One region of the Pradoshia sp. Z6_59 genome, then DNA from elsewhere that is predicted to be linked to it. Evidence: riboswitches for the same ligand, from Rfam matches in the RefSeq annotation. Region 1 holds a riboswitch; each other region holds the start of a gene.

Region 1 (8,433 bases):
CAGTCCCTTTACCGTTTCCGCTGCGCCTTCCCGGTATTGTTCATCACCAGTACCAACTGGAAAAACAAGCGGATCAAAAATAATATCCTCTGGTACGATTCCATACTTTTCTGTTAATAGCTGATACGATCTGCGGGCAACCTCCAGTTTCCGTTCTTCTGTTACGGCCATCCCTTTTTCATCAATCGTACCAACAACCAAGGCTGCCCCATACTCTTTGGCTAATGGAACAATTTTCTCAAAACGTTCTTCCCCATCCTCTAAATTAATTGAATTAATGATTGCTTTACCCTGAGAATGGCGGAGTGCCTTTTCAATAACCAGTTCATCGGTTGAATCGATGACAAAAGGGACCTTGATTTTCTTAGCTGCTTCTTTCATGAATGCTTCCATATCAGACACTTCATCGCTATCTGGATCAGCCAGGCAAACATCTATTACATGGGCTCCTTTTTTGACTTGCTGTCTGGCAATCTCAGACGCTTCTTCAAATTTCCTGTCCTTAATCAAATTCTTAAACTTTCTGGACCCGATTACATTCGTCCGTTCACCTACAAATAAAGGTCTCATTGAATCATCATAGATTAAGGCATCAATACCAGAGACAGCATGATTACCCTGTTTATCATTAATTTGTCTCGCTTCAATTCCGGTAACAGCTTCTTTAATAGCTCGGATATGATCAGGTGTCGTTCCACAGCAGCCCCCAACTAGATTAATCCATCCTTTTTCGGCAAATTGTTTAATCTTCTTGCTTAGTGAAGATGGTGATTCATTATATTGGCCATTTTCATCCGGTAATCCTGCATTAGGGTAACAGCTAACTGCTGCAGTGCTTAATTCAGATAAAGACCTGATATGGTCAGCCATGAACTCGGGACCGGTTGCGCAATTAAGCCCGATTGCTAGAGGATTCATATGCTCGCACGATATATAAAAAGCTTCAATGGTTTGACCGGCTAGAGTAGTTCCCATTGGTTCAATTGTTCCTGAGATAATCAATGGTACTTTTCTGCCTAAAGATGAGAATGCTCTTTGCATTCCAATATAAGCTGCTTTCACATTTAATAAATCCTGCGATGTTTCCAAGAGTAGCAAATCAACTCCCCCATCAAGCAGACCCTTCGTTTGCTCTTTATATGAATCTGCCAATTGTTCAAAAGTAGCTCCGCCTGTTACGGATAAGGTCTTGGTGGTGGGTCCCATTGAGCCTGCGACAAAGCGAGGGCTGTCAGGACTGTCAAATTGTTCAGCTGCTTTTCGAGCCAATTGAGCTGATTCTTTATTCAGCTGATATGCCAGGTGACCAAGATCATATTCATCCAGTACAATTGGCGTTGCCCCGAATGTGTTTGTTTCAATAATATCCGCCCCAGCTGCCAAGTACTCTTCATGAATCAATTGGATTACATCCGGGCGGGTTAGAGTTAAGTACTCATTACACCCATCGTATTGTTCCCCGCCAAAATCATCCTCTGTTAATTGATGTGCCTGAATCATGGTTCCCATTGCTCCATCTAGAATAACTATTCTTTCAGCCAATAACTCTTTCAATTTTTCTGTTCTCATGATAGATGCACTTCCTTATTTACAACTGATTTCTGTTCTTTGATGTACCGAACCAAATTCCCGCTTAATTCATATTTCATAAAAGGTGTAATAATATAGATCCCGTTAAATAGTTCACTTGCCGCGTCCACTAATTCTTTTGAAATGGCAAAGCTTTCGCGAGCACAGGCTTCCTTATCCGCTCCGGCTCTTTCCATCGCCTCTCTAACATGAACCGGCAAGGAAATACCCGGCACTTCATTATGTAAAAACTCTGCATTTCGGTGACTCGTTAAAGGCATAATGCCAATAAATATCGGCTTTGTTATATGCCTGGTTGCCGCGTATACTTCCTCTAATTTTTCAATACTAAACACGGGCTGGGTTAAGAAATAATCAGCTCCAGCCTGAATTTTCTTTTCCATTCGCTGTACGGCTTTATCTATGTACTTTACATTTGGATTAAAGGCAGCTGCGATATCGAAATTTGCCCGGCTACCCAACGATTTTCCAGAATAAGAGCGCCCCTCATTCAATTGCTTAATCAATGAAATCAGGTCCATGGAAGAAAGATCATATACTGAAGTTGCGCCCGGAAAATCACCAATTTTCGAAGGATCCCCAGTCACTACCAACACCTCTGATAATCCAAGGGAATGCATGCCCATTAAATGAGACTGTAAGCCAATCAGATTATGATCCCGACAAGTTAAGTGAACAAGAGGCACCGTATTTAATTTTGATTGTAAAATCGACGCTACCGCAAGATTGGATATTCTCGGTGACGCCAATGAATTATCCGCAAGTGTAATCGCATCGGCACCTGAATCTAATAGATAGCGACTTCCTATTAAAAAATCCTCCAGGCCGAACGTCTTTGGCGGATCCAGCTCCACGATCACCGTCGTTTGTTTTTTTGCCTTACCTAAAATTGTATCTGGACCTTTTCGTTTATATTGAATGATTTCATATGATATAGGCTGATGCTTCGGCTTGGCTACAAAATCTTTCACCTTTACAGGGTGAAGATCTTCGATTCCTTTACGAATGGCCTGAATATGGGCAGGAGTTGTACCACAGCATCCACCTAACAGCCGGACCCCCTGCTTCACAAGCTGCCTTGAACTATTAATGAAATAATCCGCTTCTGTCGAATAGACATATCTTCCATCTGATAAATCAGGTAAGCTGGCGTTTGGATATGCTGCATAATAGGTATCTTCTAACACAGGTACTTCTTCGTAAGAGCGAATCATATGATAAGGACCCATCCGACAATTGATGCCTACCACATTTGCGCCTGTTTTTTTCATTAGAGAAAACGCCTCACTGACATGCATTCCATTTTGCAAAAGGCCTGTTTCATGCAGAGATATATTCGCGATAAGAGGAAGATCACTCATTTTTCTAGCCGACTCTATCACCGTTAATAATTCGTCTAAATCATAATAGGTTTCAAGTAAAATGCCATCCGGCTTTTCATCCAATAAAGCGGTCAGCTGTTCTTCGAAATATCCCTTAATTTCAGTCAATATTAATTCTGATTTCCTGAAGCTCCGCAAGCCGCCAATTGTCCCGATAACAAATGTATTTGGATCAGCTGCAGCTTTCGCTATTTTCATTCCGGCTCTATTAATTTGAGAAACTTCCCTTTCAAGGCCATAGCGCTTTAATTTATGAAAATTTGCACCGAATGTATTCGATTGAATCACATCAGCACCAGCCTCAATATAACTTCTATGCATCTTTTTGATCTGATTGGGGTTTGTCAAATTAAGCTCTTCAAAGCAACTATCAATTCCAAATGAATATAAAAGTGTTCCACTCGCTCCATCTGCGACGAGAATTTTTTCATTTAACGTTTCCAAGAGTTTCACTGTCTTTCCCCCTAATTAGTTGGTTAATCTCTCTGATGAGGAAAACAGACTAATAGAAAAGAGCTTTCATCATGAAAGCCCTCTTTCCTAAGGTCTCTCATCTCTCAAGCATTGCTTGCTGGAATTAGCACCTTGGATTACCATCCAGGTTGCTGAGATTTCAACGGGCCAGTCCCTCCATCTCTCTAGATAAGAATATGAAATTATATATTTACTTAATTTACTATAAATTTTCAGTTATTTCAATCTATTTTGATAATTAATCCAAAAGAGTTAACGATTTAGTATTTTGGGTATGTATGGGGTAGGAGTGATGTTAAATGAAGGAAATAATAACGAATCAGTTTAAAAATCCAACTGGTGTCCTCGGAAAGATTGCAGGTAAAATAATGGCCTACGAAAATGAGGAATTATATGAATGGACATTTGATCAATTGTCTATTACCCCAAATGACACACTGCTTGAAGTTGGTTTTGGCCCGGGTGAAGGAATGCATATGCTTTTTAAGAAGCACCCTACCGTTCAAATTGATGGTGTCGATCCATCAGAAGAAATGGTGAACAATGCGAGCAAGCGTAATCAAGAACAACTCAAACGCAATCAGCTTCGTTTATTCAATGGAACTGTTCTCGAGATTCAGAGTCCAATGGTGTACGATAAAATATTCAGTGTAAATAGTTATCCATTATGGGAAAATCAAGAGGCTTGTATTCAAAAAATACATTCTTTATTAAAAGAGAATGGAAAACTGACTATAACCGTACAGCCAAGGCAGGAAGAAGCAACTGAAGAACAGGCTTATGCCTTTGCTGATGAGATTAAAGAGGTTCTAAACAAAACAGGCTTTAAATCTATTAAGGTTCAAACAAAACCGCTCAAACCGTGCTTATCTATTAATGTCACAGCCATCAAATAGACTTTTTTGTGAGTATTAGAAGTTCCAATCAAGCCTATGCCACTCTTTCTATCTGACCCTTTTGAACCAATAAAAACCATAAGCTGCTCCATCAGTTTTGATTGAATTTCTATTATTTAGGGTATATTATAAACATATAGACATATATTAAAAACCAGAGAGCTGGATACTCCCTGGTACAACTAATAGCGAGTGGTATGCAAATAGCTTAATTCTTAGAGGAACCACCCTTATGCTTTGGTCGGCGCGGGGTGGTTTTTCGTTTGCCCTTAAGCCGAAGATTGGCGAATCGCGTGGCGATGCCGGCAGCAAGGGTCGTGAAAAAGATCATTGCTACATCTTTTGCCAGAGCTATTAGAAAATCCATACGTATATCACCTCCCTTCTCCTTTATATAAGGAAAAGAAGGTGCATACCACCCGCACCAAGTAGTTGTATGAAAATTATACCATATATGTTATTGATAACATAATGACCCTGTTGGTCTTTTTAAGGGAATTAAATATCCTTAATCCTTGCTAATGAATCCCTTTTATTTACTCCCCTTGCTTACTTATGCCAGAATATTTTACTTTATAAATTATCACAACACATATTTCCTTAAATAACCTTTTGCCACAGACCGCCAGGATTTCCAGAAAAAAAAGCCGTCCATAAGCCATTATGGCTTACCGACAGCCCCTATTACGATTTCGAACCTTTTGTTTTTCGATATTCCCCAAATGTAAATACAGTTGCAATGATAGCAAGCCATGCACATCCTGCAATATACCCTGCAATGACATCGCTCGGATAATGGACACCCAAGTAGATTCGGCTGTAACCAATCGTTAAAATCATAAATATACAAATCGCATAGACAGCCAATCTGATAGGCCGATTCTTCGTGATTCTGGTAGTTATGATCATAAGTGCGCCGTAAAGGATAAAGGATGACATAGCATGACCGCTCGGAAAGCTGAAGCCATTTACCTCGATCAATGGATTTAATGTTGGTCTCTCCCGCTGAAAAATCCATTTTAAGTAATGGTTAACATAACCGCCTGATAATGTCGTGATGATTAAGAATATGACACTTACTACACGTTTTTTAAATAATAAAAACACAGAGAAAAGGATAACCAATAGAATATTCCCATCCACTGATCCAAGATTAGTTATAAAGGTAAGGACTTTTGTGCTTAAGTCATTAATACTCCCCTGCACAGCCTGGATGATGGTCATATCAAAATGATAAAGCTCATTCCCATTTATGTCCTCTGCAATATCTACGAAAAGGATGGTACACACAATAAAGAGGGCGATTAATACGAAAAAGGTGATTACATGAACATTTAAAAAGGTATTTGTCTGCTTCTTCATTTTGCCCTCCTATCCCGATATGATAATGGCTCAGCCTAATTTAGATTCTACATATGCTTTAGCATGTTGTTGGAATGCTGAATAAGCCTCTGCTTCTTCTCTATAGACTTTCCTTTCTCCAAAGCTAACATGTAGTGGTTCCAAATTTAATTGAATAACTGTTTCATACTCATACGTTGCATTGCCAATCAAATCAATCCACGTTTTATCTGGCAAATCATGAACCTGGCACAAGACCATTCCGCCTGGATTATAGACGTGCAGAACTGCTTCATCAGCCAACTCATCAATCCATTTTGTAACTAGACTTGAAGCTGACATTGCCGTTCCGCATGCATCCGTAAAGCCAACTCCTCGTTCATATGTGCGAACAAAAATGGATTCTTCCTCCAGACGGGAAACGAAGCTGACATTCACACCATCTGTAAACCAGTCATTCTTTCCATTCAGCATAGTTGCAATTTTCTCTTGTTTATCCGAATGGATTACCTCTTTATCAACGAGACTGATCAGATGTGGATTTGGAACTGACAGAGTTGTGAACGTAAGATCCTCGTCTATAAACGGCAGGCTTTGATTGATGATTTCGTCCATTTCAGTATTCATTGGCAATGCACTCGTTGCCTTGATAACCGGAGATATTTCGACGCGGTATGTAGGGATATCCTTATACATGTCCGGCTCTTTTGCGACCTGCAGGATAGCTTTCATCGTTTCGATCAGCAGATTATTTTTCTTCAATTTTTCTTGAACATACCGGCCTACACAACGGAGGCCATTCCCGCACATGGATGCTTCAGAACCATCTGCATTAAAGACTCTCATTCTTGCATCTGAGGCCTCACTGTTCAACACAAAGAGAATTCCATCTGCTCCCTCAGTGCCCGTCCGCTTGCACATATTTATAGCCAATTGGCCTCGTTCTTCATCTGTTAATGGTAACTCGGTATCCATTTCATCAATTAAATAAAAATCATTGTTGGAACCATGTACTTTAATTATCTTTATATCCATTCTCCTGCTCCCTTCAAACAACTTCTCTTCACTATTTCACCATTATAAAACATATTGTGCAACAAGCTAAAGTTTAGCGATGTTTATAGGAGTGGTCAGTGGTTTTGCTGCTGAAGGTAATCCAGGCAAAAACAATAGCCTATTCTCTTTTCATCCTCTGTTGCTCCTTCCGTAAATGTCAGGAGAGGTGTATTGGGATCCAGAAAATGTTTACTGTAGTATGCCGGCATCCATCCACAGGAATAATGCACAATTTTCCGCTCATCATATGTTTGTTTAACAATAAATTCAGATCCATGAAGGATTTCACCGCCATATTGCCGGATTCCATATGGATTTGCCACATTGCTTGTACTTTTTTTCCGCAGTTGTTTAGTTTGTTTATACCTGCCTATTTGTTCTTGCTTAGCCGTTAAAATTTCAATATCCCCATTTAACCCAAAATGGCTTCGATACTCACATAATACATGGCCGTTGCTGTCTGAAAGGACATATCTTCTCGGTAAAAAAATAAGTAAAAAAGCTGGAATGAGCCACATCCAAATATTTTCCCGTTTATCTTTAAGAGATCCAACCAACTTTCCTTCTGTTGAGAAAATAGCCATATGCAGGGTCGGGGCTGGTAAAAATCCAAGGAAATACTGGCTGTTCGACAGCGGCGATCCTTCCTCATCAGCCTCTTTTGCTTCCGGAAGTTCTCTCATTCTGTTTTTCAGTCTGAAATTGCGATTAATAGAAAAAAGAACCAGCACTATAAAAGGGATGGTAACACACGCAGCTAATATGATATCCAATCCAATCAACCAGGCAAACAAAAAACAGAGGAGACCGACTACAAAGTATGCGACTAATTCTGCTGTATATATGCTATGAATTTTTTGGTAATAATGCTTAGTAGTCAAAGATTTTTCACCGCCAATTTTTTAAACCTGACAATCATCTATACATTCTATGATGAACATGTCCAAAATAGTATATAAAAAAGACCCGGCAAAAATTATGCCGAGGTCTTCACCTATTGCTATTTCAATATTCGAAGTGTTAATGGGATTTGATAATATTCTCCGGAATATGCCTTTACAGCAGCCACTATTGTAAATACCAATACATATATTCCAATCAGCCAAGCAAGGATAAAACCAATACCGATGAACGCCAATATAAATGCTATAAAGGAGTAAATCGTATAGCTGATTAAAAAGTTTAAATATTCCTTACCATGGTAATCGATAAAATCGGAGTCATTCTTTTTAATTAACCATATAACAAGCGGCCCAACCAGCACTAAGAAAAAACTGCTGATATAGATGGCTACTGCCCATAATTTATCATTTGTATTTTTCATTATTTACAACCTCCTGTATTTCTATATAAATTTATACGATTCATTCCTCATTTAGGTTTCAAAGCTTTCATGATTTCTTTCTGTTCTTCATACACTCTATACAGAAACTATAGACAAGTATAAAAATTTGGTTTTGTAACCTGCATGAGGAGGCTGACTAATTTGTTTGAAGAATGGAAAGCAATAGTACTGGGGATCATTCAGGGACTTACTGAATTTCTCCCTATCTCCAGTACGGGTCATTTATATTTAGGGAGACATTTATTCGGTCTCGATGAAGCAGGATTATTACTGGATACCCTGCTGCATACAGGGACACTTATTGCATTGCTGATTTTTTATTGGCATGAAATTATAAAACTTCTTAAAA
Region 2 (8,433 bases), on a different contig from region 1:
AAAGCTGGCAGCCTATGCTTTAACAGAACCAAGCTCAGGCTCTGATGCACTTGGTGCAAAGACAACAGCAAAATTGAATGAAGCAGGAACTCACTATGTCTTAAATGGTGAGAAACAATGGATTACAAATGCAGGATTTGCGGATGTGTTTGTCGTATATGCAAAAATCGACGGCGACAAATTCTCTGCATTTATCGTAGAAAGAGAATATCCTGGTGTTTCTACTGGACCGGAAGAAAAGAAAATGGGAATTAAGAGTTCCTCAACCAGAACATTAATTCTTGAGGATGCAGAAGTACCTGTTGAGAACCTATTGGGAGAAGCGGGAAGAGGCCATGTGATTGCCTTTAATATCTTGAATATCGGCCGTTATAAATTGGGAGTGGGAGCTGTCGGTGCTTCCAAACGAGGATTTGAATTAGCTGCTACGTATGCTAATCAACGTCAACAGTTTAAAACACCAATCTCTTCTTTTAATTTAACAAAAGAAAAGCTCGCTACAATGGCTTCCAAAATATACGCAGCTGAAAGCTCTGTATATAGGACAGTTGGTTTATTCGAAGAAAGAATGAGCCGCCTAAGTGATGAAGAAGTCAAAGATGGGAAAGAAGTAGCAAAATCAATTGCTGAATATGCAATCGAATGCTCCTTAAATAAGTTCTTTGCTTCCGAGGTTTTGGATTATGTTGTGGATGAAGCAGTTCAACTTCATGGAGGCTATGGATTTATGGCTGAGTATGAAATTGAAAGAATGTACCGTGATTCCCGTATTAACCGTATATTTGAAGGGACAAACGAAATTAATCGTCTGCTCGTACCAGGTACATTCCTGAAAAAAGCTTTAAAAGGTGAATTGCCGTTATTACAAAAAGCACAGGAACTTTCTGAAGGGCTCATGATGCTAATGCCTGAAGAGCCAGGTACAGAGCCACTTGATCAAGAAAAACATCTTGTGAAAAATGCTAAGAAGATTGGTATTATGATAGCAGGATTGGCTGCGCAAAAATATGGTGCTGAGCTGGAAAAAGAGCAAGAAATTCTTGTTAATATTGCGGATATTGCTTCTTTCGTCTATGCGATGGAATCAGTTGTTCTTCGTACAGAAAAAGCAATCAAAAAAGATGGCTTAGAAAAGAACAAACAAAAACTGCTTTATACTCAAATCTTCTGCCAGGAAGCATTTGGAGAAATCGAAAAGCATGCTAAAGAAACATTAGTGGCAACAGAAACTGGTGATACATTACGTATGATGACATCAGCTTTACGTAAATTCACACGTTTCACACCAATCAATGTAATCGCAGTTAAACGTGAAGCTGCAGAAAAATTAGTTGATGCTGAGCGTTACACTGTTTAATCCTTTGTGCGATGGAGGCCTGGTGAAAACCAGGCTTTTTCTTTTCCTATGCTAGACTGACTACCTTCTCTAGAGCAGAAGTATAACCATTTAAGATAGATGAAAAAATGTGGTATGCTTCAATTGAGGTGATAAACATGATTACATTTTACTGGTATCCTAAATGTGGGACATGCAGAAAGGCAAAGAAATGGTTTGATGAGAAGGGAATATCCTATCAAGAAGTTGATATAGCACAAAATCCCCCTTCGAAAGAAGAGCTAGAAACAATTTGTCAGAAAAGTGAACTGCCTCTTCAGAAGTTTTTTAACACAAGTGGGATGAAATACAGAGAACTTGGGTTGAAAGATAAAGTTAAGGAAATGTCTGAAGATGAGAGCCTAGCCCTGCTTGCATCAGATGGGATGCTGATCAAACGTCCAATTGCATTTGATGGAGAAAAAGTTACAGTAGGATTCAAAGAGGAAAATTATCAGAAAATATGGGCATGAAACAATTGTCAAATAACCAGTTTGATGTCATGATAAATAGGAACCATACATACATTTTGGGGGGATTAAATCATGAGCATTCCAGCGGGATTACGTTATACAGCTGAGCATGAATGGGTTAAACAAGAGGATGGTAAGATTCGAATTGGAATAACTGATTTTGCTCAAAAAGAACTGGGAGACATCGTATTTGTGGAGCTACCGGAAATAGGTGATCAATTGACCCGTAATGAACCGTTTGGCAGTGTAGAGTCAGTAAAGACAGTATCTGAATTATATGCGCCAATCAGTGGGACAGTTGTTGAAGTAAATGAAGAATTAGCGGATAGTCCAGAATACGTTAATGAATCTCCATATGAAAAAGCATGGATGGTAGTAGTTGAACCATCCGAAATCAGCGAATATGATGAATTAATGGATGCTGACCAATACGAAACAGCGACTAAAGAAGAGTAGTCAATAAAGGGAAGAAGTTTTGGGTCATTCGTAAGCTTCTTTCCTTTTTATATGCTTTAAATCAATTGTTACTTTCCATTATGTTAGGGTAAGATACATATAATGAAAAAGACGAAGGCGAAGGCATTTGTCCAATCACATAGAACGTACTCTCCTAATAAAAGGTGATCAATCATGCGGGATGCTCAAAGTGAGAAAGTGATAATTGTGGAAGGTTCTACCGACCGCCAAAAAATACAATCTGTACTTAATGAACCTGTCGATATAAGATGTACAAATGGAACCATCAGTTTATCGAAACTGGATGAATTAGTCGACGAACTTGAACAGAGAGATGTGTATATTTTGGCTGATGCCGATGAATCTGGAGAAAAGCTGAGAAAACAGTTAAGACGAGAGATGCCAAATGCATCTCACATATATATTGATCGTACATACCGTGAAGTAGCAAACGCGCCAAGATACCATCTAGCAATGGTTCTTTTGGCAGCCAATATAGATGTGAAAGCCGAATTTTTAAAACAAATGAAGGATGTAATAAAAAATGAACAATCAAACCACGATAAATAAAGCAATCTACACATTTACCCCTCTTTGCGGAACGTGTCAATTAGCAGGCAAGATGCTTGATATTGCAAAGGAAGTCCTCCCCAATGCCTCTTTGGAAAAAGTCAATCTTAACTATGCTAAGGAACTTGCAGAAGAATATCAAATTCAAAGTGTACCATGCCTCATTTTAATCAAGGATAACCAGCCAATCGATAAAATCTATGCCTTCCACTCAGTTCCCTATCTTGTAGATCAATTAAAGAGAATTACAGAATAAGAGCAGTTTATTTCTCAGGAAATATGTCGATACAATATTTAACTAGAATCTCTTAAAGGTGCTGTTTTTATCTTACGCTGTCTATGACAGAAGTTTTAATAGATTGTAGAATTCTCCCCAATAGCCTGTAATATAACTAATCAGACGTTTACTGAGTGGCTAACTGCAGGCGGATTTTTATAAAATATAGCAAAGGTAAGCCTCTTGATATATAATTTAAAAATTCAGAATAATCAGTTGACTCAAATTTCCCCATATGCTATAGTTTTAACAACTTAATACTTGGTTCTTATCAAGAGAGGTGGAGGGACTGGCCCGTTGAAGCCCGGCAACCGGTATTTTTATAATACACGGTGCCAATTCCTGCGGATACAAATAAATCCGGGAGATAAGGAGAGATGGAAAATGCCTGCCTCTTCTTATATGAAGAGGTTTTTTTCATTTACTCACTTCTCTACTTAAAATGAAATGGAGAGATGTAGAATGGCAAATGAAGAAAAGAAGTATCGGTTTGAAACAGTAGGTATACACGGAGGATTGCAGCAGGATTCGGTAACTGGAGCGAGAAGCGTGCCGATTTACCAGACGAATGCTTATTTATTTAAAGACACAGATCATGCTGCGGATTTATTTGGATTAGCTGAATCTGGCTATATTTATACTAGAATTCATAATCCCACTTCAAGTGTATTCGAAGAACGCATAGCCGAATTAGAAGGTGGTATTGGAGCTTTAGCTGTTTCAAGTGGTGCTGCAGCTATAACACTCTCCATTCTAAATATTGCTGGAGCAGGTGATGAAATTATCTCTGCATCCACTCTATATGGCGGAACCTACAATTTATTTGCCAATACTCTTCCTAAGTATGGTATTAACGTAAGGTTCGTGGATCCAAGTGATCCGGAAAATTTTAGAGAAGCGATTACTTCAAAGACCAAAGCTATTTTTGGAGAAACGATTGGAAATCCAAGCCTGCAGGTTCTTGATATTGAACGGGTGGCGGAAATTGCTCATGAAGCTGGAATTCCATTAATCATTGATAATACATTTGCTACTCCTTATTTATCACGTCCGATTGAGTTTGGAGCGGATATCGTCGTACACTCAGCTACGAAATGGCTGCTTGGAAATGGAACCACATTAGGTGGGGTCATAGTCGATGGAGGGAAGTTTGACTGGAATTCATCTAAATTTCCGGGCTTTACAGAACCGGATCCAAGTTATCATGATCTGATTTACAGTGAAGCAATTGGTGCAGCAGCATTTATTGTGAAGGCTAGAGTTCAGCTGTTGAGAGATTTAGGTCCTTCCTTAAGCCCGTACAATGCCTTTCAATTTATTCTCGGATTGGAAACTCTGCATGTGAGAATGAAGGAGCATATAGCCAATACGAGATTAATAGTTGATTATTTAAAACAGCATCCGGCTGTATCATGGGTCTTGTATCCAGGAGATTCAGATCACCCTGATTACGAAAAAACGAAGAAATATTTACCCAAAGGTGCTGGAGCAGTCGTTGTTTTTGGAATAAAGGGTGGACGCGAGGCAGGTAAAAAACTGATTGATTCCGTTGAACTGTGGTCCCATGTGGCCAATGTGGGAGATGCAAAGAGCCTAATTATCCATCCGGCAAGCACGACTCATCAGCAACTAAGTGAAGAGGGATTAAAAGCATCAGGTGTGCAGGAGGATTTAATCAGACTGTCTGTTGGAATTGAACATGCAGAAGATCTAATTGAAGAATTGGAGCTTGCGATTGAAAAAGCAACAGGTATAGCTTCCACTGAGGCGGCTGTGAAATAACATATTGAACATGCTATGCAGACTTTGGTGTTGACAGTTCTTTCTTTAACATGATAGGATAGCAGACAGTTAGAATTAATTGAATAGTTTATGTACTCTTATCAAGAGAGGTGGAGGGATTGTGCCCTTTGAAGCCCGGCAACCGGCAATCATTTATGATTGAAAAGGTGCCAATTCACACAGGATAATAGATCCTGGGAGATGAGAGAAAGGAACATGTTATAAATTAATCATGCCTTTCTGCCTCCGCAGAAAGGCATTTTTGTTTAACTGAAGTTATTCTTTAATTATAGGTTGATAGAAAGAGCAGGTGAACATTTTATGATTACATTACGTGATGTATCGAAGACCTTCTCAGGAACATTTAAACGTTCATCAGCTGTCAAAGCAGTGGATCAAGTCTCATTGTCTATTGAAAAGGGCGAGATCTTTGGAATTATCGGGTACAGCGGTGCGGGAAAAAGTACTCTCATTAGAATGCTGAACGGTTTAGAGAAGCCAACAGAAGGAAGTGTCTTGGTGGCAGGCAAAGATATGGCTGCTATAAAAGGTGCTGAATTAAGAAAAGCCAGAATGGAAATAAGTATGATTTTTCAACACTTTAATCTCCTCTGGTCAAGGACAGTCAGTGAAAATATAGAGTTTCCTTTAGAAATTGCAGGGGTACCAAGCAAGGTACGTAAAGAAAGAGTGAAGGAGCTTGTAAGTCTGGTAGGATTGGATGGCCGTGAAAATGCTTATCCGTCTCAGTTAAGCGGCGGTCAAAAACAGCGAGTCGGTATAGCGCGTGCATTAGCGAACAATCCGCAGGTTCTTCTCTGTGACGAGGCGACATCAGCACTTGATCCTCAGACTACAGACGATATTTTGGATTTACTCGTTGATATAAATAAAAGGCTTGGCTTGACAATCGTATTAATTACTCATGAAATGCATGTTATTCGTAAGATCTGTCACCGCGTTGCTGTGATGGAGATGGGGAAAGTAGTCGAGAGCGGAAAAGTACTTGATGTATTTAAAAAACCGAATGCTCCGATTACTAAACGATTTGTCCAGCAAGTGACTGAGCCGGAAGAAACGAAAGAGACGATTGAGCATTTGCTTGCTGAATATCCGACGGGTAAAGTTGTGCAATTATCCTTTATTGGTGAATCAGCTGAAACCCCTGTTTTATCAGAGGTTATCCGCTCTTACAAAATCAATGTAAACATATTGCAGGGTAAAATATCGCAGACTCAGCACGGGTCCTATGGAACATTATTTATTCATGTAGACGGTGATGCTGCTGAAGTGGCAAAAGCAATTGACTATCTCCACAATCAGGAAATTGGTGTGGAGGTGATTTCAGAATGATGGAAACATTATTACCAAATGTAGTTTGGGAACGAATTTATGAAAAGACATGGGAAACCTTGTATATGACAGGTGTCTCATTAATCGCAACTTTTTTCCTTGGAATTATATTGGGTCTACTATTATTCTTGACCTCAAAGGGGAATATGTGGGAAAACAAAGTGATTTACGGAATCGTAGGTGCTTTCGTTAACATATTCCGTTCCATTCCATTTATTATTTTAATCGTCTTGTTAATTCCTTTCACAAAGGCTTTAGTAGGAAGTATTATCGGTGTTAATGCAGCTTTGCCAGCATTAATTATCGGTGCTGCTCCATTCTATGCGCGAATGGTTGAGATTGGATTGCGTGAAATTGATAAAGGTGTAATCGAAGCAGCAAGATCGATGGGGGCTACATCCTTTACAATCATATGGAAGGTGCTAATACCAGAATCTCTGCCTGCGCTTGTTTCTGGTATCACAGTTACGGCTATTGCGCTCGTAGGTTATACAGCGATGGCCGGTATGATTGGTGCGGGTGGACTTGGAAACCTTGCCTATTTGGAAGGGTTTAGCCGAGGACAGACAGATGTCACGATTGTTGCTACTATTTTAGTATTGATTATTGTGTTTATTCTCCAATTTATTGGAGATTTTATAACAAGAAAAATAGATAAGCGCTAGGGAGGAACCAAAGTGAAAAAGTTATCGTTCATACTTGTTTTAGGATTAACCCTTTTATTGGCAGCCTGTGGTGGTTCAGGTGATGAATCCAATTCCGGGGACAAAGAGCTAAAAACGATTAAAATTGGTGCTTCAAATGTTCCACATGCGGAAATTCTGGAGAAAGCAGAATCTCTTCTGGAAGAAAAAGGTATTAAACTTGAAGTTGAAGTATTTACAGACTATGTAATGCCGAATAAAGCTTTGGCAGATGGCTCAATTGACGCTAACTATTTCCAGCACATCCCTTATTTTGAGAGTCAAGTGAAGGATAATGGTTATGATTTCGCCAATGCAGGTGGGATTCATATCGAACCGATTGGTGTCTACTCCAAAAAATATGACAGCCTCGATGATCTTCCAAAAGGCGCAAGCATCATCATGAGCAGCTCAGTAGCTGACCATGGACGTATGCTATCTATGCTGGAAACAGAAGGATTAATAAAGCTAAAAGAAGGCATTGATAAAACAGCAGCAACGGTCGATGATATTGCAGAAAATCCGAAGAAACTAAAGTTTAAAACGGATATTGAAGCACCTATGCTTACGCAGGTTTACAATAATGACGAAGGCGATGCAGTACTGATTAATTCCAACTATGCAATCGAAGCGGATCTTGTACCATCAGAAGATGCGATTGCATTGGAAAGTGCTGATAACAACCCATACGTAAACATTATTGCCGTTAGATCCGAGGACAAGGATAAGGATGAAATTAAAACATTGGTTGAAGTTCTTCATTCTAAAGAAATCCAGGATTTCATTAATGAAACCTACAAAGGATCTGTTATCCCATCAAATGAATAATAAACAAGGAAGGTGCAGCTATTCATTTAGCTGCACCTTTTTCATCTATATAAATAGGTGTTTTTAAAAGCAATTATAAGATGCTTTTCCAATGAATCATTTTCTTCTCTGGTATTATTTTTCAGGATAATCAAGGATTTCCTAGAAGAAATACGCAATATCACTTTTAAGATGTGCTCAGTGTGGTATATAGACTTTGAGGGTTCTTCTGTAAAGTGATACCCTTATTATAATAAATGGAAAGGAATGATTCATTATCTTTGACAATCAGTTACAGCTTAGAGTAACAGATGAAATGGAAAAAGCGATGAGGCAGGCACATGGAGTTGGCTATGAAGTATACAGTCAGAATCTTGAAGTGCGTATGAAAGTAGAAGAGAAGCGTGAACGTAGTTATATGAAGAGTAATCAAATCTTAAATGATGTGAATAGAAGAGTCCATGGGTAAATGAATCAGTGATAAAGTGAATATTTCTAAAAGTGATAATCATAAAAACAGGTAGCGGAAGAAAAATTAGTTTTCTCCTCTACCTGTTTTTATGTTTTCAACTAGCTGCGAAAATAATACTGGCGTCTTTAAAATTAGGTTGGTTGGTAAAGATCATGCTGGTTCTTTTCTTTCGTGAAAATTAACAT
Region 3 (8,433 bases), on a different contig from region 1:
AACCGTTACATGCTTTTGCGCTTCCCTTGCCACGAAATATAAAGGCACACAAGCGGGATCTGCCAACGGGTCATCCATATGCCACATGATATTCGGCAGTTCCCTCATATATTCCTGCGGTGAAATAATATAGCTAATATTTTCTACCCCAAGCTTGTCAGCCGTTTCTTTAGCAACATCAATTTCACTGAAACCATTCTGTTCAAATCCAACTGAGAATGTTTTAATTCCAGGATGAATTTCTTTAGCAATGGAAGCAATGATTGTGGAATCAATTCCACCGGAAAGAAATGAACCAACAGGTACATCACTGCGCATATGCATGTTAATACTGTCATACATCACATCTTGAATTTCTTTAATCCAATCTGGTTCACTGCGCAGTATAGGTTTGAATTCAGCTTTCCAATATTGACGGATCTCCATAGGTTCTCCAATTTTCTTTGTAAAGCAATGTCCAGGCAATAATTTTTTCACATTCTTTGTCATCGTCGCTGGTTCTGGAATAAATTGAAAGGTAAGATAATGTTGCAAAGAAACAGGATCCAATTCTTGTTTTTCTAAAGCGTATATAATGCTTTTCTTCTCAGAGGCAAAATAAGTCTTATCCCCATCTTCCTTATAAAAAAATGGTTTAATCCCAAATGGATCACGGGCACCAAAAACAGATTTCTCCTGTTTATCCCAAATCACGAACCCAAACATCCCACGAAGCATTTCAACTGCCTTTTCCCCATATTGAACAAATGCCGCCAGGATTACTTCAGTATCTGAATTTGTAGAAAACGCCATGCCTTCCTTTTCAAGCACTACTTTCAATTCCAAGTAGTTGTATATTTCTCCGTTAAAAACAATCCAATAGCGTTCATTTTCATACGTTAAGGGCTGATGTCCACATTCAATATCAATGATGCTTAGTCTTCTGAAACCAAGCTGGATATGTTCATCTATATAATACCCCTCGTCATCCGGCCCTCTATGCGTAATCAAGTCATTCATACTTTTAATTAGTTCTGAATCCTGATTCGCTTGTTGGTGATCATGCATACATCCTACAAATCCACACATTATTATTCACTCACTACCTTTACTTTCGACTGTTTTTCATTTAAAAATATCAAAGAATTAGATTTTAGATATAAGCTAGCGTCCCGACAAAATACGATCCATTATACCCGATTTCATAGTTTCCTAATATTACCATATTTAGACAAAAAAAGAAAGAGGGCTTATCCCTCTTTCTAGAAATGTTTATGCTGTTTATCTTAGATGTTAGCTTCCGTACGCAGTACTTCTACTTTATCCGTTTTCTCCCAAGGAAGATCTAAATCATTGCGTCCAAAATGTCCGTAAGCTGCTGTTTGTTTATAAATCGGACGTCTTAAATCAAGCATTTTTATGATTCCTGCAGGGCGCAGATCAAAGTTAGCACGTACTAATTCAATTAATTTTTCCTCTTCAATTTTACCTGTACCGAACGTATCAATGGATATAGATACTGGCTGAGCTACACCAATCGCGTAAGCCAGCTGAACTTCTGCTTTATCTGCAAGACCTGCTGCTACAATATTTTTAGCTACATATCTGGCTGCATAGGCAGCAGAACGGTCTACCTTTGTAGCATCTTTACCAGAGAATGCTCCACCACCGTGACGTGCATATCCACCATACGTGTCTACGATAATTTTACGGCCAGTCAAGCCTGCATCCCCTTGTGGACCTCCGATAACAAAACGGCCCGTTGGGTTAATAAAATATTTAGTTTGTTCATCAATAAGGTGAGCTGGAACAACCGGTTTTATTACTTGTTCTTTTAAGTCTTTCTTAATTTGCTCCAGTGTTGTATCCGCGTCATGTTGAGTAGAGATTACGATTGTATCAATTCTAACCGGATTTTTGTTTTCATCATATTCCACTGTGACTTGTGTTTTTCCATCAGGACGCAAGTATGGCAGAACATCTTGTTTACGAACTTCAGCCAGCTTTCGAGATAATTGGTGAGCAAGAGAAATAGGAAGAGGCATTAATTCTTCTGTTTCGTTGCAGGCAAAACCGAACATTAGACCCTGATCTCCCGCCCCAATTGCTTCAATCTCTTCATCTGACATCGTGCCTTCTCTTGATTCCAAAGCTTGGTCTACACCTTGGGCGATATCTGCAGATTGTTCATCAATAGAGGTTAAGACAGCGCATGTTTCTGCATCGAAACCATATTTTGCACGAGTATAACCAATCCCTTTGATTGTGTCACGTACAATTTTTGGAATATCCACATACGTAGAAGTAGTGATTTCTCCCGCTACTAAAACTAATCCAGTGGTAACAGATGTTTCGCAGGCTACCCTTGCATTTGGATCCTTTGCTAATATTTCATCCAAAATGGCATCAGAAACCTGATCGCAAATTTTATCCGGATGACCTTCTGTTACAGATTCTGATGTAAACAAATGTCTTTTATTAGACATGTATATTTCCTCCTTCAGTTTCCCTGTTTATGGCTACTCATTATCTTTAATTATCTCCTGATTATACGAAAAAAGACCTTTCCCCTTTATAAAGAAAAGAGGAAAGGTCTGAGTCTCAGAAATCGGCCTTTCACTCTCATCGTTCAAGGCATTATAACCTTGCATCAAGTTAGCACCTTTGCGTGATTTCCATTAAAGGAATCAAACTGCAGGTTGCCCCGGCTTCATAGAGCTCGTCTCTCCACCGAGTCTTGATAAGAGTATCCATATCAAATGTATATAATATCTTATCCATCATTTTCTGTCAATAAATAAGCAGGAATATATTGTTAAGATAGACCTGGAGCTTCATCCTTTCCTAAAAGAAACACATTCCGACCTTAAGATTCGCATTTCTATTATGATATTGATATAATTAATTTACGAATATTCAAATAAATAAACATTGTTATTTATCCATAAAGGTTGACTAACATCACTGTTTTTTTCACTATGGAAAATAATAATAGTTATTCTTATATACTATATTAATCAATTGTTTTGAAAATTAACACAATTAGTATGGATAAATCAATTAAATGTGTTATACTAATTTCCATATAATATACTTACCAAAATTCTGGAAAAGGATGATACCTTATGAACAGTGTAGGAGTTTCCAATGAATTGAAACAATTACTTACTCATGATAATATTCACATTCAGCTTTCAGTGCCACAACTAGTTGAAAAAGTATTAACCAGAAAAGAGGGCATCCTCACATCTACTGGAGCTATTAAAGCTGAAACAGGTAAATATACCGGCAGATCCCCAAAGGATAAATATATTGTAGAGGAAGCTGCTACTAAAGATAAAATAGCCTGGGGAAGCGTCAATCAAGCAATATCTGAAGATGCATTTTCTAAATTATATGATAAAGTTATCGATTACCTCGAAAAACGAGATGAATTATTTGTATTTAATGGGTTTGCTGGAGCTGCAACAGACTACCGCCTTCCTATACAAGTAATCAATGAATATGCCTGGCACAATTTATTTGTACATCAGTTGTTTATCCGCCCCACTAAAGATGAGCTTGAAAACCATTCGCCTGAGTTTACTATTATCTCAGCACCAGGTTTTAAAGCAAACCCTCTTGTGGACGGTACACACTCTGAGACGTTTATCATCATTTCATTCGAAAAAAAAGTGGTCTTAATTGGAGGCACTGAGTATGCAGGTGAAATGAAAAAATCCATTTTTTCAATCATGAATTACCTGCTGCCTGAGAATAATGTGTTCTCTATGCATTGTTCAGCAAATGTAGGTTTTGAGGGAGATGTAGCTCTTTTCTTTGGCCTATCAGGTACTGGAAAGACTACTTTATCAGCCGATCCAAATCGCCGCCTAATAGGTGATGACGAACATGGCTGGTCTCCTGATGGGGTATTTAACATTGAAGGCGGCTGTTACGCAAAATGCATCAATCTCACAGAGGAAAAAGAGCCTCAAATTTTTAATGCCATTCGCTTTGGTTCTGTACTAGAGAATGTAGTTGTAGACGAAGATACGAGAATTGCTGACTATGATAATGGAATGTTAACTGAAAATACCCGGGCAGCTTACCCAATCGAAGCCATGCAGAATATCGTCACACCAAGTATAGCAGGCCATCCCAATACCATCATCTTCTTAACTGCTGATGCTTTTGGTGTTCTGCCTCCAATCAGCAAGTTAACAAAAGAACAGGCAATGTATCATTTCCTAAGCGGTTATACGAGTAAATTGGCAGGAACTGAACTCGGAATTACTTCACCACAGGCAACGTTTTCTACCTGCTTCGGTTCACCGTTCTTACCATTACATCCAACAAAATATGCTGAGATGCTTGGCAAAAATATTGAGGAGCATCAAGTTCAGGTATATCTGGTTAACACCGGTTGGACTGGAGGAGAATATGGAACAGGCAGCCGAATGAAGCTTTCTTATACACGTTTGATGATTCAAGCTGCATTAGAAGGAGAACTAGCCAATATTGAAACGGTACAAGACAGAATATTCGGCTTAGCGATTCCCTTACATGTACCCGGAGTACCGGATGAAGTTTTACAGCCTCAAAAAACGTGGAAGGATTCAGAAGCCTATTATAAAAAGGCAAATGAGCTTGCAAATAAATTCAGAGAAAATTTCAAGGAATTTAAGAATATTAGTTCTGAAATTGAATCTAAAGGTGGTCCAATTACCTTTTAAGGAACTAGCGGTGTCTTAGGAAGCCAAAAAGAATTGGCCTTCCTGAGGCACTATTTTATTTTTATCTAAATTTAAAAACAAACCCACCGCCCAATTAAGTTCTGGATGAAGGTTTGTTTTCTTTAGTTTCTATTTAATTTAGTTACTGGAATTTAAGGAAATTAACTCATATGTAATGGTTGTGCAGTTATTTTCCCATTCCACTTTTTTTATCAGCGCCGTTCCTCTCGATTCCCCATCCAGAGTTTTTCGGATATCAATCGGAATCTCAATTGGATATAAGCGGTATCCTTCTTTTTTTAGGACAAATAGATTTTCCTCAACCCTTTTTTCATTAGCCTTTGTCACAATAAGAGTATTCAATTCCATTGGCATACCCAATTCTCTCACTCCCCTGCTTCATTTATTTATTTCAATGGTATCATTTGAAGCGGCTTCTTTCATCCATTTCGTTAAATCCGAGACAATTTGCCGATTTATTCTCGGAGGAAAATAATGTGTATAGTCCTTAAGGTACCACACATCGACGCTCTTACCGAGATCCTGCAGCCTGGTTCTTAATAGATTGGCATGTTCAACCGAAACGTTCTTATCCTTCTCACCATGAATAATTAGAACGTTACATGGTATTTTTTCAATTTCATACAAGGGTGTACGGGCTTTATATTCATCCGGCACCTTATTTGGCGTACCTCCAATGACCCTTTTCAGCATTCTTCTTAAATCAATTCTCTCTATGTAAGTCAGGACCATATCGGAAACTCCACCCCACGTGACAAGTGAAGCAGCGTCCTGGCAGTATATAGCTGTCCACAGTGCCATAATCCCACCTCGAGAAAATCCAAAGATATGAACCTTTTTAGGATTAACCTTTGGATGTTGTTTTAAAAGTTCAAAACCTGCAATAGCATCCCAACGATCTTCTCCTGCAAAATCTTCCTCTCCTTCTCCACCCTGGTTGCCACGATAAAAGGGAGCAAAAACAACAAATCCCTGACTTGCGAATTGAATGATACGCCCCGGACGGACCTTCCCAACATTTTTAATTCCTCCGCGTAAATATAAAAATCCGTCCAGTATTTCATCTTTTTTTGGCTCTGCTAAGAGCCCCTTAACCATTAATCCATTCGATAAATACGTGACAATATATAGATTTATATCCGGATGTGGCGATGGATATCGACTTCTATCTACGATACTACCTAACGATGATTTTACTTCATCCATAATCCGGGCTCCTTTACAAAGTTCTATAGGCATTCACACAAATATATACCATACATACAATACGATTAACTACACTTTGGCATACATACTGCCTACTAAGGAGGAAATTCCCTTGAAACATTATCTTAAAACCAGCTTCTTCTGTATGCTGTCCATTCTGCTCATCTTTAGTTTATCGGCCTGTAAAGAAAATAACCCGACTGAAGAATTGACAAAAGTTAAAGTAGCAGAAGTCACACGTTCTATTTTTTATGCCCCTGAATATGTCGCCCTGGCCAAAGGATTTTTTAAGGACGAAGGGCTTGATGTAGACCTGCAGACTGCATGGGGCGGTGATAAGACAATGACTACTCTACTGTCAGGCGGGGCTGATATCGTGCTTGTTGGCTCAGAAACTTCTATTTATGTTCATGGACAGAATTCAAGAGATCCTGTTATTAATTTTGCCCAATTAACTCAAACAGATGGAACTTTTCTTGTTTCCAGAGAAAAAATAGAGGAATTTGACTGGAACATGCTAAAAGGCAGTACATTTCTCGGACAGAGGAAAGGCGGTATGCCACAAATGGTTGGAGAGTTTGTACTGAAAAAACACGGCATTGATCCTCAGAAGGATTTGAAATTAATTCAAAATATTGATTTTGCCAATGTTGCCAACGCCTTTGCTTCAGGAACAGGTGATTATGTACAGCTATTCGAACCTCAGGCAAGTGTTTTTGAAAAAGAAGGAAAAGGACATATCGTTGCTTCCTTTGGAAAAGAATCCGGCCATGTTCCATATACCACCTTCATGGCAAAGGAAAGCTATATGAAGGAAAATGAAGATATCGTCAAACGTTTTACAAAAGCGATTTATAAAGCACAAAAATGGGTTGAAGAAACAGATTCCGCTGAAGTAGCAAAAGCGATTCTCCCATATTTTGAAGATACAGACGTAGAGATTATTGAAATGGCCATTGACCGTTACAAGTCACAGGAGTCCTTTGCCCTAAATCCAATCCTTGATGAGGAAGAATGGTTAAACCTGCAGGATATCATGAAAGAGGCAGGAGAAATCGAATCCTACATCGATCATAAAACACTCGTAAATACTGAAATTGCTGAAGAAGTTTCAAAATAGGAGATAAGGAGGCAGGGATTATGCCTTTATTGTCGATAGAGAATGTATCTCATCTCTATTTATCTAAATCGCAAGCATCGATTGCTTTAGAGAATATATCAATGAGTATTGAGGAGGGAGAATTTATCTCCTTCCTTGGCCCAAGCGGCTGTGGTAAAACAACCCTTCTATCCATTATATCCGGTCTTTTTAAGCCAACCGAAGGAAGTGTTAAGCTATACGGGAAGGATGTCCTGGTCCATCGCCAGGATATCGGATACATGCTGCAGCAGGATTATTTATTTCCCTGGAAGACCATTAAAGAAAATATATTGATTGGATTAAAATTGTTAAAGCAGCTCGACCAAAAGCACGAAGAACAAACCATATCACTATTGGAGGAAATCGGCCTGAAGGATGTATTGACTAAATTTCCAAGGGAGCTATCAGGAGGAATGCGCCAACGAGTTGCCCTAGTTAGAACTTTGGCCACTAACCCTACCCTGCTCCTCTTAGATGAACCTTTTTCTGCTTTAGATTTACAAACCAAGCTAAAGCTCGAGGATATCGTATCAAGCACATTAAAGTCGTTTAAAAAAACGGCTATATTAGTTACTCATGATATAGGAGAAGCAGTAGCCATGAGTGATCGTGTCTTCCTCCTCTCTCCAAAGCCGGGAAAAATTCATAAAGAATTTGATATTCCAAACGAGTTAAAAGGATTATCCCCATTTGATGCAAGAAACCATCCAGTCTTTTCAGATGTGTTCCAGCTTATATGGAAGGAGATGGAGCAGCTTGACGGATAATAAACTTAAAATTAATACTCTTCACAAGAACTATATCCACCAATTAAAAACCAACCAGCGTAAAGTATGGCTGTATCAGGGTGTTATATTTGTTTTATTTTTCGCTCTCTGGGAAATCGCCAGCCATTTTTACTGGATAGATCCTCTCCTGTTCAGTTCACCTTCTAAAGTCATTGAATTGCTGGTTGAAAAAATACAGGATGGCAGTCTTCTCAGCCATCTCGGACTTACCGTATTCGAAACAGTTATAAGCTTTATTTTGGGTACGCTGCTAGGGACACTGCTAGCTGTTGCCTTGTGGTGGTCTCCAATGCTTTCAAAGGTGCTGGATCCCTATTTAGTCATTTTCAATGCCATGCCTAAGGTTGCCCTTGGACCCATCATTATTGTGGCGATGGGCCCTGGGTTAACATCCATTATCACCAATGGAATCATTATCTCAGTTATCGTAACGACCATAGTCGTCTACACGAGCTTCAAGGAAATCGATCCCAATTATATAAAGGTGATGGAGACGTTTAATGCTCGCCGGATGCACATCTTCAAGGAAGCTGTCCTGCCGTATTCCTTTCCAGTCATTATATCGACACTAAAGGTTAATGTC

What was found. Region 1 has a riboswitch for S-adenosylmethionine ahead of AC4D4B_RS01230 (bifunctional homocysteine S-methyltransferase/methylenetetrahydrofolate reductase). Riboswitches for the same ligand answer to the same signal wherever they lie in the genome.
Region 2: another riboswitch for S-adenosylmethionine. It lies ahead of AC4D4B_RS04720 (O-acetylhomoserine aminocarboxypropyltransferase/cysteine synthase family protein); the one in region 1 lies ahead of AC4D4B_RS01230 (bifunctional homocysteine S-methyltransferase/methylenetetrahydrofolate reductase).
Region 3: another riboswitch for S-adenosylmethionine. It lies ahead of metK (methionine adenosyltransferase); the one in region 1 lies ahead of AC4D4B_RS01230 (bifunctional homocysteine S-methyltransferase/methylenetetrahydrofolate reductase).

What each region holds. Positions count from the first base shown of each region.
Region 1 is NZ_JBZCPP010000001.1:215,554-223,986, reverse strand. Features, by position in the region: gene metH (methionine synthase) at 1-1,569, opposite strand, end outside; gene AC4D4B_RS01230 (bifunctional homocysteine S-methyltransferase/methylenetetrahydrofolate reductase) at 1,566-3,425, opposite strand; SAM riboswitch class I at 3,520-3,621, opposite strand; gene AC4D4B_RS01225 (SAM-dependent methyltransferase) at 3,746-4,342, shown strand; gene AC4D4B_RS01220 (hypothetical protein) at 4,551-4,709, opposite strand; gene AC4D4B_RS01215 (phosphatase PAP2 family protein) at 5,027-5,704, opposite strand; gene dapF (diaminopimelate epimerase) at 5,735-6,718, opposite strand; gene AC4D4B_RS01205 (hypothetical protein) at 6,814-7,620, opposite strand; gene AC4D4B_RS01200 (DUF4870 domain-containing protein) at 7,740-8,063, opposite strand; gene AC4D4B_RS01195 (undecaprenyl-diphosphate phosphatase) at 8,226-8,433, shown strand, end outside.
Region 2 is NZ_JBZCPP010000003.1:136,873-145,305, forward strand. Features, by position in the region: gene AC4D4B_RS04695 (acyl-CoA dehydrogenase FadE) at 1-1,357, shown strand, start outside; gene AC4D4B_RS04700 (arsenate reductase family protein) at 1,465-1,848, shown strand; gene gcvH (glycine cleavage system protein GcvH) at 1,921-2,304, shown strand; gene AC4D4B_RS04710 (toprim domain-containing protein) at 2,479-2,874, shown strand; gene AC4D4B_RS04715 (thioredoxin family protein) at 2,849-3,130, shown strand; SAM riboswitch class I at 3,417-3,525, shown strand; gene AC4D4B_RS04720 (O-acetylhomoserine aminocarboxypropyltransferase/cysteine synthase family protein) at 3,614-4,933, shown strand; SAM riboswitch class I at 5,029-5,141, shown strand; gene AC4D4B_RS04725 (methionine ABC transporter ATP-binding protein) at 5,255-6,286, shown strand; gene AC4D4B_RS04730 (methionine ABC transporter permease) at 6,283-6,951, shown strand; gene AC4D4B_RS04735 (MetQ/NlpA family ABC transporter substrate-binding protein) at 6,964-7,797, shown strand; gene AC4D4B_RS04740 (YuzK family famiily protein) at 8,093-8,245, shown strand.
Region 3 is NZ_JBZCPP010000020.1:22,238-30,670, reverse strand. Features, by position in the region: gene asnB (asparagine synthase (glutamine-hydrolyzing)) at 1-1,068, opposite strand, end outside; gene metK (methionine adenosyltransferase) at 1,266-2,465, opposite strand; SAM riboswitch class I at 2,599-2,726, opposite strand; gene pckA (phosphoenolpyruvate carboxykinase (ATP)) at 3,105-4,694, shown strand; gene AC4D4B_RS16440 (DUF2584 domain-containing protein) at 4,833-5,075, opposite strand; gene AC4D4B_RS16435 (alpha/beta hydrolase family protein) at 5,094-5,921, opposite strand; gene AC4D4B_RS16430 (ABC transporter substrate-binding protein) at 6,034-7,041, shown strand; gene AC4D4B_RS16425 (ABC transporter ATP-binding protein) at 7,062-7,829, shown strand; gene AC4D4B_RS16420 (ABC transporter permease) at 7,819-8,433, shown strand, end outside.